Regions from separate parts of the Cupriavidus sp. KB_39 genome, predicted to be linked through region 3. Evidence: predicted binding sites of a transcription regulator. Region 3 holds the regulator's gene; each other region holds the start of a gene.
The links. Region 3 encodes FliA, which starts transcription of late flagellar genes. Its sites were predicted from a motif close to CTAAAGTTTNNNNNNNNNNNGCCGNTA; they were not measured.

Region 1: a site for FliA is predicted at 2,535-2,561, ahead of flgM (flagellar biosynthesis anti-sigma factor FlgM). Genes of this name have one in related genera too.
Region 2: a site for FliA is predicted at 2,616-2,642, ahead of AB4Z27_RS23840 (FliC/FljB family flagellin). Genes of this name have one in related genera too.

The regions. Positions count from the first base shown of each region.
Region 1 is NZ_JBFREV010000011.1:1,564-6,526, reverse strand. Features, by position in the region: gene flgD (flagellar hook assembly protein FlgD) at 1-507, opposite strand, end outside; gene flgC (flagellar basal body rod protein FlgC) at 553-960, opposite strand; gene flgB (flagellar basal body rod protein FlgB) at 973-1,380, opposite strand; gene flgA (flagellar basal body P-ring formation chaperone FlgA) at 1,669-2,406, shown strand; gene flgM (flagellar biosynthesis anti-sigma factor FlgM) at 2,591-2,908, shown strand; gene AB4Z27_RS10860 (flagella synthesis protein FlgN) at 2,918-3,379, shown strand; gene AB4Z27_RS10855 (hypothetical protein) at 3,552-3,722, shown strand; gene AB4Z27_RS10850 (hypothetical protein) at 3,766-4,176, opposite strand; gene AB4Z27_RS10845 (hypothetical protein) at 4,333-4,590, opposite strand.
Region 2 is NZ_JBFREV010000040.1:22,554-27,478, reverse strand. Features, by position in the region: gene AB4Z27_RS23855 (methyl-accepting chemotaxis protein) at 1-1,277, opposite strand, end outside; gene AB4Z27_RS23850 (hypothetical protein) at 1,844-2,065, opposite strand; gene AB4Z27_RS23845 (RNA chaperone Hfq) at 2,182-2,502, shown strand; gene AB4Z27_RS23840 (FliC/FljB family flagellin) at 2,740-3,930, shown strand; gene AB4Z27_RS23835 (flagellar protein FlaG) at 4,058-4,435, shown strand; gene fliD (flagellar filament capping protein FliD) at 4,484-4,925, shown strand, end outside.
Region 3 is NZ_JBFREV010000017.1:97,497-103,380, reverse strand. Features, by position in the region: gene AB4Z27_RS14985 (TauD/TfdA family dioxygenase) at 1-1,047, shown strand, start outside; gene AB4Z27_RS14980 (tripartite tricarboxylate transporter substrate-binding protein) at 1,097-2,053, shown strand; gene AB4Z27_RS14975 (flagellar protein FlhE) at 2,080-2,532, opposite strand; gene AB4Z27_RS14970 (RNA polymerase sigma factor FliA) at 2,532-3,248, opposite strand; gene AB4Z27_RS14965 (MinD/ParA family ATP-binding protein) at 3,358-4,161, opposite strand; gene flhF (flagellar biosynthesis protein FlhF) at 4,174-5,884, opposite strand, start outside.

The sequences.
Region 1 (4,963 bases), on a different contig from region 3:
GGTGTACTCGCCATTGGCCACGGCGTTGCCCTGGTCGTTCTTGCCGTCCCAGGCGATGTCGTGCACGCCGGCGGTCTGGCCCTTCATGTCGATGTTGCGGACCACGTTGCCGTTCTTGTCGAGCACCTGCACGGTCACCGAGTCAGCCGTGGACGGCACGTCCACACCGATCTTGGTGGCCACGCCGTCTGCCACGGTGATCGCGTTGCCCGGCACCATCACGGTCTTGCCGATCAGGTTGGCGGAGTCCATCGCGCGGCTGGCCGCGGTCTGCGAGAGCAGCGCGGTCAGGGTCTCGTTCATCGTCTGCAGGCCYCTCACCGTGCTGATCTGCGCCAGCTGCGAGGTGAGCTGGGCGTTGTCCATCGGGTTGAGCGGGTCCTGGTTGTTCATTTGCGTCACCAGCATCTTCAGGAAGTTGTTCTGAAGATCTGCCGCGCTGGAGCTGCCGCCCTTGAGCGCGTCGTTGACGGCGGAGTTGCTGTTGACGGAAGAAGTGGTCGTCATGGTGTCGGTTCCGGCGGTTCCTGGAAGGATTCGAAAAGTTGTGGATTACTGACCGATCGTCAGCGTCTTCAGCATCATGGTCTTGGCGGTGTTGAGCACCTCCACGTTGGCCTGGTACGAACGCGACGCCGAGATCATGTTGACCATCTCTTCCACCGGGTTCACATTGGGCATCGTCACGTACCCGTTGGCGTCCGCCAGCGGGTGCGACGGGTTGTGCACCATCCGTGCCGGGGCGGCGTCTTCCATGACGCCGGCCACCTGCACGCCGCCCACATCGGACTGGCCGGGCGTGGGCGCCATCTCGAAAATCACCTGCTTGGCGCGATACGGCTGGCCGTTCGGCGCCACGGCGCTGTCCGCGTTGGCCAGGTTGGAGGCCGTCACGTTCATCCGCTGCGACTGCGCGGCCATGGCGGAGCCGGCCACGTCGAAAATGTTCATGCTGGGCATGGTCGGTCCTGGTTAGCTCTGGATCGCCGACAGCATCGTCTTGATCTTGCTGCTCATGACCGTCAGGCCGGCTTCGAAATGCACCGTGTTGTCGGCGAACGCCACGCGCTCGGTGTCCATTTCCACGGTGTTGCCGTCCATGCTCGACTGCAGCGGAATGCGGTAGTCGAGGTCGGCGCTGCCCGAAGTCGGCGCCTGGCCCGGCAGATGGCGCACCTGCGTGGTGGAAAGCGTCATGCCTTCGCTCTGGCGGCCGCGCTCCACCGACGTCGCCAGGGTGCTGGCGAAATCGAAATCGCGTGCCTTGTAGCCCGGCGTGTCCGCGTGGGCGATGTTCGAGGCAATCACCGATTGCCGCTGGGTCCGGAGGCTCAGGGCTTCCTGCTGGAAGCGCAACGCCGCATCGAGTCTGTCGATCATGTCTGCCTTTCCTGCTCTGGCTTCAACTTCGGGGAGAAAACTGCCGTAGACCTGGGAATACGTATACGCATCCCGGTCGGGGGCTTCTTCAGGGTTGCCATCTTAGGGGCCGGCCTGTCACGCCAATCGTGCGAATAGGACCGAGAAATCCGCGCAATTCGCGCCGACCCTTCGCGCGAGGCTGCCTACAATTGCCCCACAGATTCGTTGTTGTATTTCCGATGTTGTGTGGCGACATCGCGCGGACCCGCCCGTGCCGCCGCCCCCATCCTTGCTGGGATGACCCCTATGAACCTCACTCGCCAGGCCGCCGCCGGGCTGATGGCGCTGGCCGGCTTCGCGCTGGCCCKGCCGTCCGCCGCCGCGCCCGCCCAGGTCACGCCGGTGGCGTCGCCGTCGGCTCCCGCCCCGTTTGCCGACGACCCCGTACGCGTGGTCGTCGAACAGTTCCTGCTGCGCCAGGCCTCCGGCCTGCCGGGCAAGGTCAGCGTGCAGGTGGTGCCGCCTTCGGGCGGCCGCGCGCCCGATTGCATCCTTCCCGACCCGTTCCTGCCGTCCGGCGCCGCCCCATGGGGCCGCGTGGCCGTGGGCGTGCGCTGCGGRGGCGACCGGCCCTGGACGCGCTACGTCCAGGCCCGGGTGTCGGTATTGACTGATTACTATGTGGCGGCCCGCGCGATGGCCCCCGGCGAGACCATCAGCGCCGCAGACCTCGAAATGCGCCAGGGCGACCTGGCCGCGCTGCCGCGCGCCGTTGTGACGGATCCGACACAGGTAGCCGGCGCCGTGGCAGCCAACCGCATCGCGGCCGGCTCGCCCATGCGCACCGATCTACTCAAGAAGTCGATTGCCGTGAAGTCGGGCCAGACCGTCAACGTGACCGTCGAAGGTGACTCGTTCCAGCTCACCAGTGAAGGCAAGGTGCTGGCCGATGCCGCCACCGGCAATTCGGTGCAGGTGCGTCTGCGCAACGGTCAGGTCGTCAGCGGCGTCGTCCGGAGCGGCGACACGATTGTCCTGCAGTAGCAAGCGTCACTTTTTTAACGGAAGAAGCCTGAAGTAGTCGCCTGGATTCCCGAGGAAGCAGGAAGTAAGAGCAGGCGTAGGCGGCGCGTGCGAGAATGCCGCCCAACCCTGATCAGGATGCAAAAACCCTAAAGTTCCGGGTGGAACATCCGATAAGCCAAGGGAACCCAGCAAGGATTTCACCGTGAAGATCAACCAATCCACTCCGTCCCTGCCCGCCGATGCCGCGGCAACCGACAGCGCAGCCCGTCCGGCCGCCAACGGTGCCGCCTCGTCCGCGACTTCCGGCGCCCTGACCGGCGTGCGCGTCAGCCCGCTGACCGCGCAAGTACGTGAGATCGGTTCGCGCCTGGTCAATGAGACCGACGACGACATCGATACCGCGAAGGTCGAGGAAATCCGCCAGGCAATCGCGGAAGGAAGGATCAAGATCGATCCCAGCAAGATCGCCGATGGCTTGCTCGCTTCGCTGCGCGAGTTGAGCCAAGGCGAAAGCCAATAACTCCCTGACATGAGCCAAGCCCTGATCCAGACCCTGAAGCTCGAAGCTGACGCCATCGCCGCATTTGGCCGCACCCTCGCCGAGGAGCGCGACGCCATCAAACGCCAGGATTTCCAGGCGTTGAGCGAGCTGCTCAACCAGAAGATGGAATTGGCTCAGGGCCTCACYCGCGCTACCGCGGCGCGCGAGGCGCAGATGATTGCGCTGGGCCTGCGCGTGGGCCCGGCGGGCCTGCTCGTGGGCGGGCTGGTGGACGCGGACGTGACCGAAGCGTGGCGCAAGGTGGTGTTCTTCGCCAGCAAGGCCAAGGACGCCAACGCGCTGAACGGCGCCATCGTCAACGCCCACCTCGAATTRACGCAGGAAGCCATCCAGGTGCTGCGCCAGGGCGGCTCGGGCCCCAACGAGATGTATGGCCGCGACGGCCGCGCGCAGAACGCCGCAAGCGGCGTGAGCCTGGCGGCCGGCTGAGTTACATACGCATCACACCGCCGGTCCCAACCCGGCGGTAGTCAGAACCGGCCTACGCAAGGCTAGGTCATCGACCGATCCCGGCCGGCAGGCACCTTGCCTACATTGACAGACAGGCGCATCCGCACGACACGCGCGGATGCCACCACTTTCTGTCTGGGAGGTGTCACTCATGTCCTTCGCGCTCTATCTCATCGGGCTCATGCTGCTTGTCGGCGGCATCGCCTGGGGCCTCAGCATCGCTGGGTTGGCTCCGGTTTATATCGGTATTGCCTGCTTGGTGGTACTGGGAATTGGAGTGATGTCGGCGGTTTCGCGGACGCGAACTAAGGATCCGTCGTAGGGATGTGGGCGTGGGCGGGCTGGCGCGTGAGGGGCGCTCCGCCCTATTTCGCATCGGTTGCGATCGGAGGCGCTGGCTCCTCATCACTAAAAATAAAGTCATCCGATTCCAGGTTGTGGTCCACCCTGTACTGCTCCTCCCACTCCCAAAAGCCTTCCGGCTCCCTGGAGTCGATACCTCTCCACCAATAACACTCACCGTGCGCTAATATCATGGCCCAGTGATAGTCGAGGTCATGAGCGCGTACGACTATGGCCATATAGTCATCCAAAGCTTCTTCCACAAGCCAGGAATTCATTAGTATGGCGTCGGCCTCGTCTTCCGTTTTCCCCGCATATTTCACCATGATGGCCCTAATTATAGCCACCCAGGAACGAAAATTGAAAACAACACTTTCTCTGGGATCGCGGTCGTTAACGATGACGATACCATCGACAATTTTGCTTTCATCCATTGCTAGCTCATCACTCTCGTTATTTGCAATTTCTCGCCTGTTACGCTACTCCGGCGATTCGTCACTGTCACAAAGCTCCGGRCCTGCAGGTTATGCTCTTTTCTGTATTGCTTTTCCCAACCCCAAAAACCTTCGGGCTCACGCGAGTCGATACCCTCATCCAGATTGCGGACCATGCGCCAACAGCATCGCCCAATGATATTCAAGGTCGCGCGAACGCATAACAATAGCCATATGACCATTCAGAGCCCCACCAAATGAGGAGCGCACCAGACATTTCGCCTCAGCCTCTGTTTTGAATGCATATCTCGCTATGATTGCCTCCATGATCGAGACCCAGGTATGAAAATGACATCCCCCTGGATCCTCATCATCAACAACCAAGATGCTGTCCACGATCCTGTCTTCATCCATCGCACTAACCCTCCCCGATTTTGTGTGAACATCTCACCGGCTTTCGCCGAGGAAATTGCAAACTGACACCCTTTAGCCACAGGGTGCGCACCATTTTTTACGGCACCGGGATTTTTTACCAAGAGGCCACTTACTGCATCATATCCATGCGAAAGCTTTACGCCCACGCGTAAAAAAGCCGACGCACTTCATCTGTAGGCTTGACTACCTTTAATATCAAGCGCAGCCCCCCGCTCCAAGCGGAAAATACGGTGATCTTCGGACACTGGCATGGCGCCTGTTTACATCGCTATTGCCTGCCTCGTGGTGATGAGTATCGGGTAATGTCGGCGGTTTCGCAGACGAGAACTAAGGATCCGTCGTCGGGAAAGTG
Region 2 (4,925 bases), on a different contig from region 3:
TGGCGCACCGAGCTGTTGATCAGTTCGCCGATCTCCTTGGCTGCCGACGACGAGCGCTGCGCCAGGCTGCGCACCTCGGCCGCCACCACGCTGAAGCCCCGGCCCTGCTCGCCGGCGCGGGCCGCTTCCACAGCCGCGTTCAGCGCAAGGATGTTGGTCTGGAAGGCGATGCCCTCGATCACGCTGATGATCTCGGCCACGCGTGCGGAGGATTTCGAGATGCCATCCATGGTGTCGACCACGCTGCGCACCACCCGGCCGCCTTCCGTGGCCACATCCGAGGCGTTGACCGCCAGCTGGTTGGCCTGGCGGGCGTTCTCGGCGTTCTGGCGCACCGTGGAGGTCAATTCCTCCATCGAGGCGGCGGTCTCCTCGAGCGAGGCCGCCTGCTGCTCGGTCCGCTGGGAGAGATCGGTATTGCCACTGGAAATCTCGCGCGCTGCCGTGTCGATCGAGCCGGCGGCCTGCTGGATGCCGCGTACCAGCACGCCAAGCTGGCCGAAGGCGCGTTCCATCGCGCCAAGCATGCGGCCCATCTCATCCTGGGTGCGCACGGCGATGGCGTGGCCCAGGCGGCCCTGGGCGAGCGCCTCGGCGGCGTCCAGCGCCTGGCCGGCCGGGCGCGTCACCGAGCGGGTGATGGCCAGGCCCAGCAGCGCGGCGATCGCGGCGGCGGCGGCCGCCAGGCCGATCAGCAGGTTGCGGGCAAAGACATAGTGGTCGGAAGCCTCGGCCACGGCGTCGATGGCCATCTTCCGGCCAGACGCGGCGGCTTCGTCGAGTTTGTCGAAATAGGCGCCCTGCGCCGCCGGCAGCGTCACGATCAGGCCGGCGCGGGCGCTATTGAAGTCGCCACCGCGCAGTTGTTGCATGACGAGGTCGAGCTGGCCGTTGTAGGTGGTCCGGGTCTGGTTGAGCTGCTCGAACATGGCCTTGGACTCGGCCCGGCCACTGGCCTCGATGATCTTGGCCAGGGTTTCCAGGCTGGCGCGCATCTCGTCGCGCAGCTTGTTCACCTTGTCGATGTTCTGGGCGGCCAGCGCCGGATCCTCGGTCAGCGTGGCGTCGCGCACCAGCACACCGATCTGCAGCGCCCCTTCCTTCACGTGGTTCAGGTCGATGACGCGCAGCAGGCGCTGCTCCACCGCCTGGTGCATCGCATCGTTCATCCCGCGCAGCGCCGTCACGCCCACGGCCGCTACGGCCGCCAGCAGCAACACCACCGCACAGAATGCCAGGGACAGTCGTGCCCCGATACCCATGTTTCGCAAGCCCATCTCAGCGTACCTTTCTCTCTTTTTCGATGTTGGATGTACGTCTAGCGTCCACCGGAATCCGGGTGTCGCCATCAGCGCTATCGGGCAGGCCGGTGCGCTTCTTGAGCGGAAAATCGAAATAGGGGGAAAAGTGCCGGCAGTTCGTCAAATTGCCGCGTCAACGACTGGCGTCTAATCTGTTCCGGGCACTCCGGCCCGGCCGATCACGGCCACTGCGGCAACAGACCGCGACGAAACGACGAGGGCAAAAAAAAGAAGCCCACGCGCGGGGTGCTCGTAGGCTTTCAGGACTGCTGTGAAAGACCGGGGGTAAACCGGTCCGAACCCCGGAATATAAACCTGCTTACATGAGGTGTAAATGAGGCTTCTATCAGGGAATGCCCTGATAGCGGCTGTAACGAATTGAGCACTTTCGCGTTCCATGTCATGCCATGCCGCACATTCGGGCATATCGGCAGTTATCGGCAGCGTCCCAGAAAGCTTTAGTGCGAGCGGATTGCGACCCAAACGTTGCTTTTCTGTCAGGCGCCGACCACGAAGGTGCTACTTCAATCACACCGACTGCATCAATAAAATAAATAGAGCTTTACCTCTAGGCATTGTTCGCGGGCCAACTTTGTCAACACTTGTAAAACTTTGTTACCCTCCCGGCTGAAGTATTCCCCTTCTCTCCTCGCAAGGCCGGCCGAATTGCTCGGCCGGATGGCGCCATTCAACCGTTCGGTGTGCGCGCCCGTTAACGTGATGAAGGTGAGCCCCTGCCCCGGCTCCGAGAGCGAATGTTTCATATCTCGCCGGGATCAGGGCGCGCCATCCGTCACTTTTAGTGCGACCTCGATCCATGCGCCTGGTCCTCGGACCGTTGACCGCCGCCAGAACCCTCGCGGGCTCTTCCGGAGAAGTTGTGAAGCAGGAAAAAAAGGTTCCCCGTCCCAGCCGAAAGTTGCAGCATCTGCACTTTGCGGCCCACAGCGCCAGCCGCAATACCGTCATCGTGCACCTCTCGAATGGCACGCGGCTGACCGGGATCGTGCTGGCCTCGGACAATTACATGATTCTGCTGGGCAAAACGGGCGAGGATCCCATGCCCACGGTGGTCTACAAGCGCGCCATTACCGTGGTGACGCCGGCGCACGCGCCGGAAGCCGACGCAGCGGTGCTGGACGCCGAGGCGTCGCCGGATTTTGTGCGTCTATATATACCGCGCACCCGCAAGCGCCGCTGACGCCGCCAGGCCGGCCTGCGCCGGCGGCGCCCCGCCCATTCCCCGGGCCGGCCGCCATCCGCAATAACGCCGGGGGTTCCGGGCAGCGCCCGCAAACTCTCGCAAAGATCACTCTAAAGTCTCCTACCGCCCTGTCGATAACCCTTGCAACGGAGGCACTCTACGCCCTGCAACGCAGGCAGCCAACGTTACGGCACCCGCCGGAATGCCTAAAACATTGCATATAGGAGTCGTACCATGGCGCAAGTCATCAACACCAACATTCTGTCGCTGCAAACGCAGAGCAACCTGAACACGTCGCAATCGTCGCTGAACACCGCGATCCAGCGCCTGTCGTCGGGCCTGCGCATCAACAGCGCCAAGGACGATGCTGCTGGTCAAGCCATCGCCAACCGCTTCACCGCCAACATCAAGGGCCTGACGCAAGCTTCGCGTAACGCCAACGACGGTATCTCGATCGCGCAAACGACCGAAGGCGCCCTGAGCGAAGTCAACAACAACCTGCAACGTATCCGTGAACTGTCGGTGGAAGCCGCCAACGGTACGAACTCGGGTTCGGACCTGAAGTCGATCCAGGACGAAATCAAGCAACGTCTGTCGGAAATCGACCGCGTGTCGGCTCAGACCCAGTTCAACGGTGTCAAGGTTCTGGCCAAGGACCAGAACATGTCGATCCAGGTTGGCGCCAACGACAGCGAAACCATCTCGATCGCCCTGAAGGAAATCACCTCGAAGACCCTGGGCGTCGCTGGTTTCAGCGTTGCCGGCCCGCAAGGTGCCACGGCTTCGATCGGTTCCGCCGCCGCTCAAACGGCTCTGGGTTCCGCTACCCCGGTGACGGCTGCTTCGGCAACCGGCATCGCCGCCGCRGACATCCAGCGCGCTCTGGGCCTGAACACCTCGGCAGCCATCAACTCGCAATCCGTCGTGACGGATTCGAAGGGCAACTGGTTCGTGCAAGTGAGCATGACCGGCCTGACCGCCGCCGACGACGCCGCTCTGTCCTCGAAGGGCCTGGCTGGCAACGGTACGGCTACCTCGACGACGATGTACATCGCCGTCAAGCCGAGCGACGCTTCGGTGTCGGGTTCCACCGCCGGCTTCACGATCAAGGGCGCTTCGCTGCAAGCTTCGGACTTCCAACAAGCTGCCACGGTTGACCCGCTGAAGACGCTGGACTCCGCACTGGCTTCGGTTGACAGCCTGCGTTCGAGCCTGGGTGCTGTGCAAAACCGCTTCGAGTCGACGATCAACAACCTGAGCACGACGGTGAACAACCTGTCGGCTTCGCGTTCGCGCATCGAAGACGCTGACTACGCAACGGAAGTGTCGAACATGACCCGCGCGCAGATCCTGCAACAAGCTGGTACCTCGGTGCTGTCGCAAGCGAACCAGACCACGCAAAACGTGCTGTCGCTGCTGCGTTAATCGCCACGCCGCAAGAAGGCCGGGCCGCAAGGCCCGGCTTTTTTGCCGGAATGTTTTGCAGGCAGCCCACTGCCTGCAAAGCGTTTCAACCGAGCAGAACCCCTCGCCTCACCGGACGGAGCAAACCATGGCAACTCCCAATCCCGTTTCCACTCCGGCGGCCCGCATTCCCGCCGACACCGTGGCCATCGCGCCGGCTTCCGCCGCCCCGACCGCCACGGTAAAAGCCGTTCGCCCGTCGCATGAAGCCGACCGCGCGGACACCCGGCCCGCCGCCGATGCGCCTGAAAACACCGCCACCGCGGTGCAGGAGCTGGTGGACGTGCTGAAGACCACCTCCATTGGCCTGCGCTTCGCCATCGACGACCAGACGCACCGCGTCATCACCACGGTTTTCGACAAGGAGACGGGCGAGATCATCCGGCAAATGCCGAATGAAGACGTTGTGCGCCTGGCGCGCGCGATCGACAAGCTCCAGGGCCTGTTCGTGAGCCACGCCGTCTGACCTCTGCAATCACCCAGTTGAAGACAAATAACAATAGGTAGAACAGTCATGGCAATCTCTTCCATCGGTATCGGTTCCAACCTCGAGCTGCAAACGCTGCTCGACAAGCTCCAGGCAGCGGAAGAACTTCCGCTCACGCAGATCAACAACCAGGCCAAGAGCTACCAGGCCAAGCTGTCCGGCTACGGCACCATCAAGAGCGTGCTGGATGCCTATTCGGCCGCCGCCAAGACGCTGAACACCGCCGCCACGTGGAGCGCCGTCAAGGCCGCCGTGGGCTCGGATAGCGTGCTCAGCGCCGCCACCGACGCTACCGCCGTGGCAGGCAGCTACAACATCAACGTGTCCTCGCTGGCCGCGGCGCAATCGCTGGTCTCGAAGTCGGTGGCCGACAAGACCGCTGCCATCGGCGGCGGCACCATCACGGTGGACTTCGGCGCCGACCTCGCCACGGGCGGCACGCCCACCAGCACCAAGACGGTGACGATCG
Region 3 (5,884 bases):
CAGCGCCTCTCCGCTGCCGAAGTGGCCAGCTTCGACACCGCCCTCACCCACGCCATCGCGCTGGACAAGCCGCTGCTGGAGATGACCGCCGATGACTTCCCGCTCGACGCCGCCGCCCGCGACGCGCTGGCCCGCGCCATCGACACCACGCAGGGCCGCTGGGGCATGTGCCTGCTGAAGGGCTTTCCCGTGCACCGCTGGACCGAGGACGAGACCCGCCTCGCCTACTGGGGCATGGGCCTGCACATGGGCGTGGCGCGCACGCAGAACCGCGCCAGCGACTTCATGAACGATGTGCGCGACGTGGGCGCCGCGTACAAGGGCAAGAACGGCCGCGGCTACAACACCAACGCCGGCCTCGACTTCCACACCGATTCCTGCGACGTGGTCGGCCTGCTGTGCCGCCGCGCGGCCCGCAGCGGCGGCGCAAGCAAGGTAGTCAGCTCGATCGCCCTGCGCGACGCCATGCTGCGCCGCCGCCCGGACCTCGAAGCCGTGCTCCACGCCCCGTTCCACTACAGCTACCAGGGCGCGCAGGACCCCGCCCAGCCGCCGCACTATGCCTGCACCATCCTCGGCAACCATCCTTGGGCCTTCGCCATGCGCACCAACCGCAAGAACGTGGTGGCCGCCCAGCGCGACTTCGACGATGTGCCGCGCCTGACGGCGGCCCAGGAAGCGGCCCTCGACGAACTGGACGCGCTACTGACCGACCCGAGCCTGTGCTTCTCGATGCAGCTCGAACAGGGCGACCTGCAACTGCTGAACAACTATGTCACTGTGCATTCGCGCACGAATTTCGAGGACTACGAGGAGTTCGACCGCAAGCGCCACCTGCTGCGGCTCTGGCTGGCCGTGCCGGGCGCCCAGCCGCTGCCGGACGAGTGGGCCGACTACTTCACCGACGTCCGCGCGGGTGCGGTGCGGGGTGGCCTGCGCGGCAGCGCGCGCAGTGCCGAGTTCGACGCCTACGAGCGCCGCCAGGCCGCCGCACTGGGCATGCCGCTGATGCCGTGGGCGCCAGCCGCCCAGCCCGCCACGGCCTAGGCGCCAGCATCGCCCCACAAAAAATACAAAGATAAATACGGAGACAACCATGGAACGACGCGATTTCCTCGCGCTGCTGTCGGCGGCGCTGATCCTGCCCCCGGGTCTGGCGCGGGCGGCGCCGGCCGTCACGAAAGTCCTCGTCGGCGCCACGCCGGGCGGCGGCACCGACATCGTCGCGCGCTCCCTGTCGGCCGAGCTGGAGCAGCGGCTCAAGCATCCCTTCATCGTCGAAAACCGGGGCGGCGCGGCCGGCAATATCGCCGCCATCGCCGTGGCCAAGGCGGACCCCGATGGCGGCACGCTGCTGCTGAGCTACACCAGCCACGCGATCAATCCGGCGCTGTTCGAGAAAAAGCCATTCGACGCCATCAAGGACTTCACGCCGATCTCGCTGATCGCCAGTTCGCCGCTGATCCTGGTGTCGCGCCCGGACCTTGGCGTCAGCAACCTGCGCGAACTGGTGGCGCTGGCGAAGTCGAAGCCGGGCAAGCTGAGCATCGCCGTGGCCGGCGTGGGCAGCGCCAACCATCTGGCGGGAGAGATGCTCAAGCACGAGGCCGGCATCGACATCGTCAGCGTGCCGTACAAGGGCGCCGGCCCGGCCGTGGCCGATGTGGTGGGCAGCCAGGCCGACCTGCTGCTAGGCAACGTGGCCACAGTGCAGCCGCTGCTTGTGGCCGGCAAGCTCAAGGGGCTCGGCGTGAGCAGCCCGCAGCGGCTGGCGGCGTTCCCGAACCTCGCCCCGATTGCCGATCTCGTGCCGGGCTTCGACTACAGCTCGTGGTACGGCCTGCTCGGCCCGGCCGGCATGCCGCCGGACATGGTGCGGGAACTGGAGACGGCAGCCCGCGCGGCCGTGGCYGCGCCGGCCATGCGCAAGCGCTTGCAGGGGGAAGGTCTGGTACCAGTGGGGAATAGCGCCGCCCAGTTCGCGCAGTTCCTGCAGGCGGAAATCGCGCGATGGGCGAAGGTGGTGGCCGTCACGCACACACGCGTGGCGTGAGGCGGCAGATGTAAAGCCCGGGACGGTTAGCGGAAGCTGACCGTCACCTCGTTGCTGCGCCCTTGCAGCGACGGCGCCAGGCCGCCGTTGCCCGGCACGCGGAAGGCGAATACGAAGCCCTTGCTGGCATCGTCGCCAACGAAGGCGTTGGTCTTGCCCTCGGCACCCGGCAGCATCACGCAGCGGTCGGCATTGCAGAGGTAGGCCTGCAGGTCCGGCGGCGGCACGCGCGTGAAGCTGTAACGCCAGCGCACCGCGGTGATGACGCCAGCCGACTGCGGCAGCACCCCGCCCGGCACGATCGGCGCGGACAGCGCGCGCTGGCCCCGGTTCGCAATCATCGGGCCCACCGCCGAGCCAGTCCAGGCATGGCGCGACGGGCCGATTTCGAGCGTTGCCTTCGTCAAGCCCTGCGCCGACAGGATCGCCGGCAGGAAGCCGCAGAGRGCGGCCACCGTCATCGACAGCCAGSCACGCATTACAGCAAACCCCGCAGCTGGTTGCGCAGGCGGGTAATCGCCTGGCTGCGGATCTGGCACACGCGTGACTCGGTCACTTCCAGCACCGCGCCAATCTCGCGCAGGTTCAGTTCCTGGTCGTAGCACAGCGACAGCACCAGCTTTTCCCGCTCGGGCAGCTTGTCGATGGCGCGGATCAGCGCCTCGCGCATGCCGGACTCCATCAGCACCGTCAGCGGGTTGCCGTCGTCGGTCACGCCGAGATGGCGGTCCAGGAAGTCTTCCTCGCCGGAGCGCTCGAAGTCCTCGTAGTGCAGCAGCTGGCAGCCGTAGACCTCGTTGAGCAGCTCCTGGTATTCGTCGAGCGCCATATCGAGTTCCTTGGCCACCTCGGAGTCGATCGGCGTGCGGCCGAGCTTCTGTTCGAGGCTGCGCTGGGTGCGCTCGATCTTGCGCGTGAACTGGCGCAGGCTGCGCGACTGCCAGTCGTTGGCGCGCACCTCGTCGAGCATCGCGCCTCGGATGCGCTGGCTCGCGTAGGTCTCGAAGCGGGCGCCGTGGTTGTCTTCATAGCGCTTGGCAGCGTCGAGCAGGCCGATCATGCCGGCCTGGATCAGGTCGTCGATCTGGACACTGGCAGGCAGCTTGGCCGCCAGTTGCAACGCGATCCGTCGCACCAGCGGCGCATGTGACTTGACCACGTCTGCCTGTTCGAGCTTTCCCTGAATCGTATACATGGTGGAATTCTCGGTAATAACTTGGTTCGGTGCCAGCGCCCCACATTCCTTGCGGGGCGGACTGGCTGGCTGAGTGTCGGTCCGGTTGTTGCGACTTCTTGTTCTGGTATCAGGCGGGAACGGCCGCGGCCATCCCCGGAGAGACTGCTTCCTGGCGCAGCGGCCATGCCCCGATGCCGCTGGCCACGTGGCGCAGCGCGCCGGTGGCCGCGGCGGCCGGATAGGCCTCCACGACGCAGCGGCCCAGCTGCAGCGCACGGGCCACCAGCGGATCCAGCGGCAGGTAGCCCGCCAGGCTTGCCTCCACGCCCAGGTACTGGCTCGCCGTGCGGGCCAGGTTGCGCGAGAGGGCCATCACCGTCGCTTCCTTGTCCGCCATATTGACGATCAGCTGGAAGTGACGGCATGCAAATTCATGGTGCAGCCGCTTGATGCAGGCGTAGGCAGCGGTGATCGACGTGGCCTCGGGCCGCATCACGATCACGAAGTTGTGCGCCGCGCCGGCCATGGGCGACAGCGCGCCGGACTCGCTCGACTGCGCATCGACCAGCACCGTYCGGATGCCCGGCAAGGCGCGGTCGTCGATCTGCGCGCCGGCGGGCACGTTGCCGGCCGGCAGCACGGCCACGCCGCTGGCGGCACGGGTGCCCGCCGCCGCGTCGAACGGCATCCGGCCGCCCAGCACATCGGCCAGCGTGGCCTTCGGCGCCGCGCCGGCAAGCCGGGTGGCGCGCGCGGCGGCGCGGTCTTCATCGGCCAGCAGCACACGTTCGCCCTGCATGGCGAGCGCGTTGGCCAGCCCGAGCGCCACGGTGGTGGCACCGGCGCCGGCCTCGCAGCCCACCACGGCGATACGCCGGGTGACGCGCGGTGCCAGCATGCGGCGCAGGCTTTCCGCCTGGTCGGAGCCCATCAGGTTCAAGGCTTACTCTCCTGCGGGGGCCAGTTGACGGGCGGCACTGGCACCAAGGGCGTCCATCGCCTGGCGCGCCGAGTCGGGCGTGTCGTCGAATGCCGGGGCCGGGGCCGAAGCCACGTTGCGGCCCGGGTAGTTCTCGAGCACGTCCAGCAGCGCCAGCAGGCGGCCCATGCCTTCGTTGAGCACGGCGCCGGACACCGGCGCATTGACGCGGGCGGTGGCGCGGCCAGCCAGGCGCGACAGGAACGCGGGCGCCGTCGGCGTCGGGTTGTGTTGCAGGCGCAGCGCGGTCAGGCCGAGCTGCACCGAGACCAGCGTGCCGAGCGTGTCGTCGTCGCCCGCACCGTTGCCCTCGCTGCCCTGCGCGAAGTGCTCCATCGCATGGCGCAGCGTGCGGAACTGCTCTTCCGCGTGGTGCGTCCACTGAGCCCAGCGGGCCACCTGGGCGGCCACGTCGGCCAGCGCCGGGTCGCACAGCACGTAGTCCACGGACAGCATGTCGCCGGTTTCTCGATCGACCAGCCGGGACACCACGAGGCAAGCCTCGGTGCCGGCCTCGGCGCCGGCCCCCTGGCCACGGCCACGGGCGGCGGCGCGCACCTGGCCTTCGGGCACGCGCACCATGCAGTGGCCGAGCCAGTGCACGGCGTCGCGGTCGCGGCAGGTGGTGTCGCCGATGGCGAGGAAGGTCAGCGTATCGGCAATGGTGTCGAGCTTGTTGGCGGCGCCGTCGGCAATCACGCGCGTGGTCTTGCGCGTGCCGGCCACCCAGCGTTCGCCCAGTTGCTGCCAGCGCGCCAGCGTGGCGGCGGACGGCAGCGAGGCATTGAGGTTGACCACGGTGCGGGCGGCGGCCAGCGTGGCGCGCACGGTGGCGGCTTCGGCTTCCGCCTCGGCTTCGGCCATCGACTGGCGCGTGCGGCCGGCGGGCACCACCGTGGTGGCCAGCGGCGTGCCGTCACGGTCGGCCAGCCACAGCGTCTGTTGCAGCAGTTGCGGGGCGCGGCGACCCGGCACGGTCTGCGAGGCGGTGCCGGTCACAGCGAGCACGTAGCGGTCGCACGCGCGGCTGGCGTCGCGGCACATCGACAGGCGCACCTGCTGGGCCATCTGGCGCAGCGCCGGCGCACCGGCGCCGCGTTGCTGCCACAGCGAGCGGGCCACGTCGAAGCCGTACTGCGCGCCGTTGAGTTCCTCCACGCACACGCCCACGGCGTTGGCGCTGTCGGTCAGCGAGCGCAGCACATCGTCGGCGCCGGCACGCTCGGTCTGGGCTGGCTCGGCGGCGCTGGCCTGGCGCCGCGCCACATCGGCATCGGCGAACAGCGAGCCACGGCGCGGCGTCAGGAAGGCACGTTCGACCAGGGCATCGGCTTGAGCCAGTTCGAGGTGCTCCGGCACGCGCTGGCCGGTGGAGGCGTAGAACACGGGCAGGCGGTGGCGGATCACCACGTCGAGCACCGAGCCCAGGTGGGTGGCTTCGTCCAGCTTGCTGATGATGCAGCCGTCGATACCGGCGGCGTCGCCAGCGGTGTCGTTGCGGTAGGCGTGCACGACTTCATTGAGCGTGTCGCCGTGCGCGGCGCCGTTGAGCAGCAGCACACGCTGCATCGGGGCCTGCACGCCGGCCAGCATCGAGATCTGGTCGGACAGGCTGCGGTCGCGCTGGCTCATGCCCACCGTGTCGATGATGACGAGGTGCTTGTCCTTCATGGCC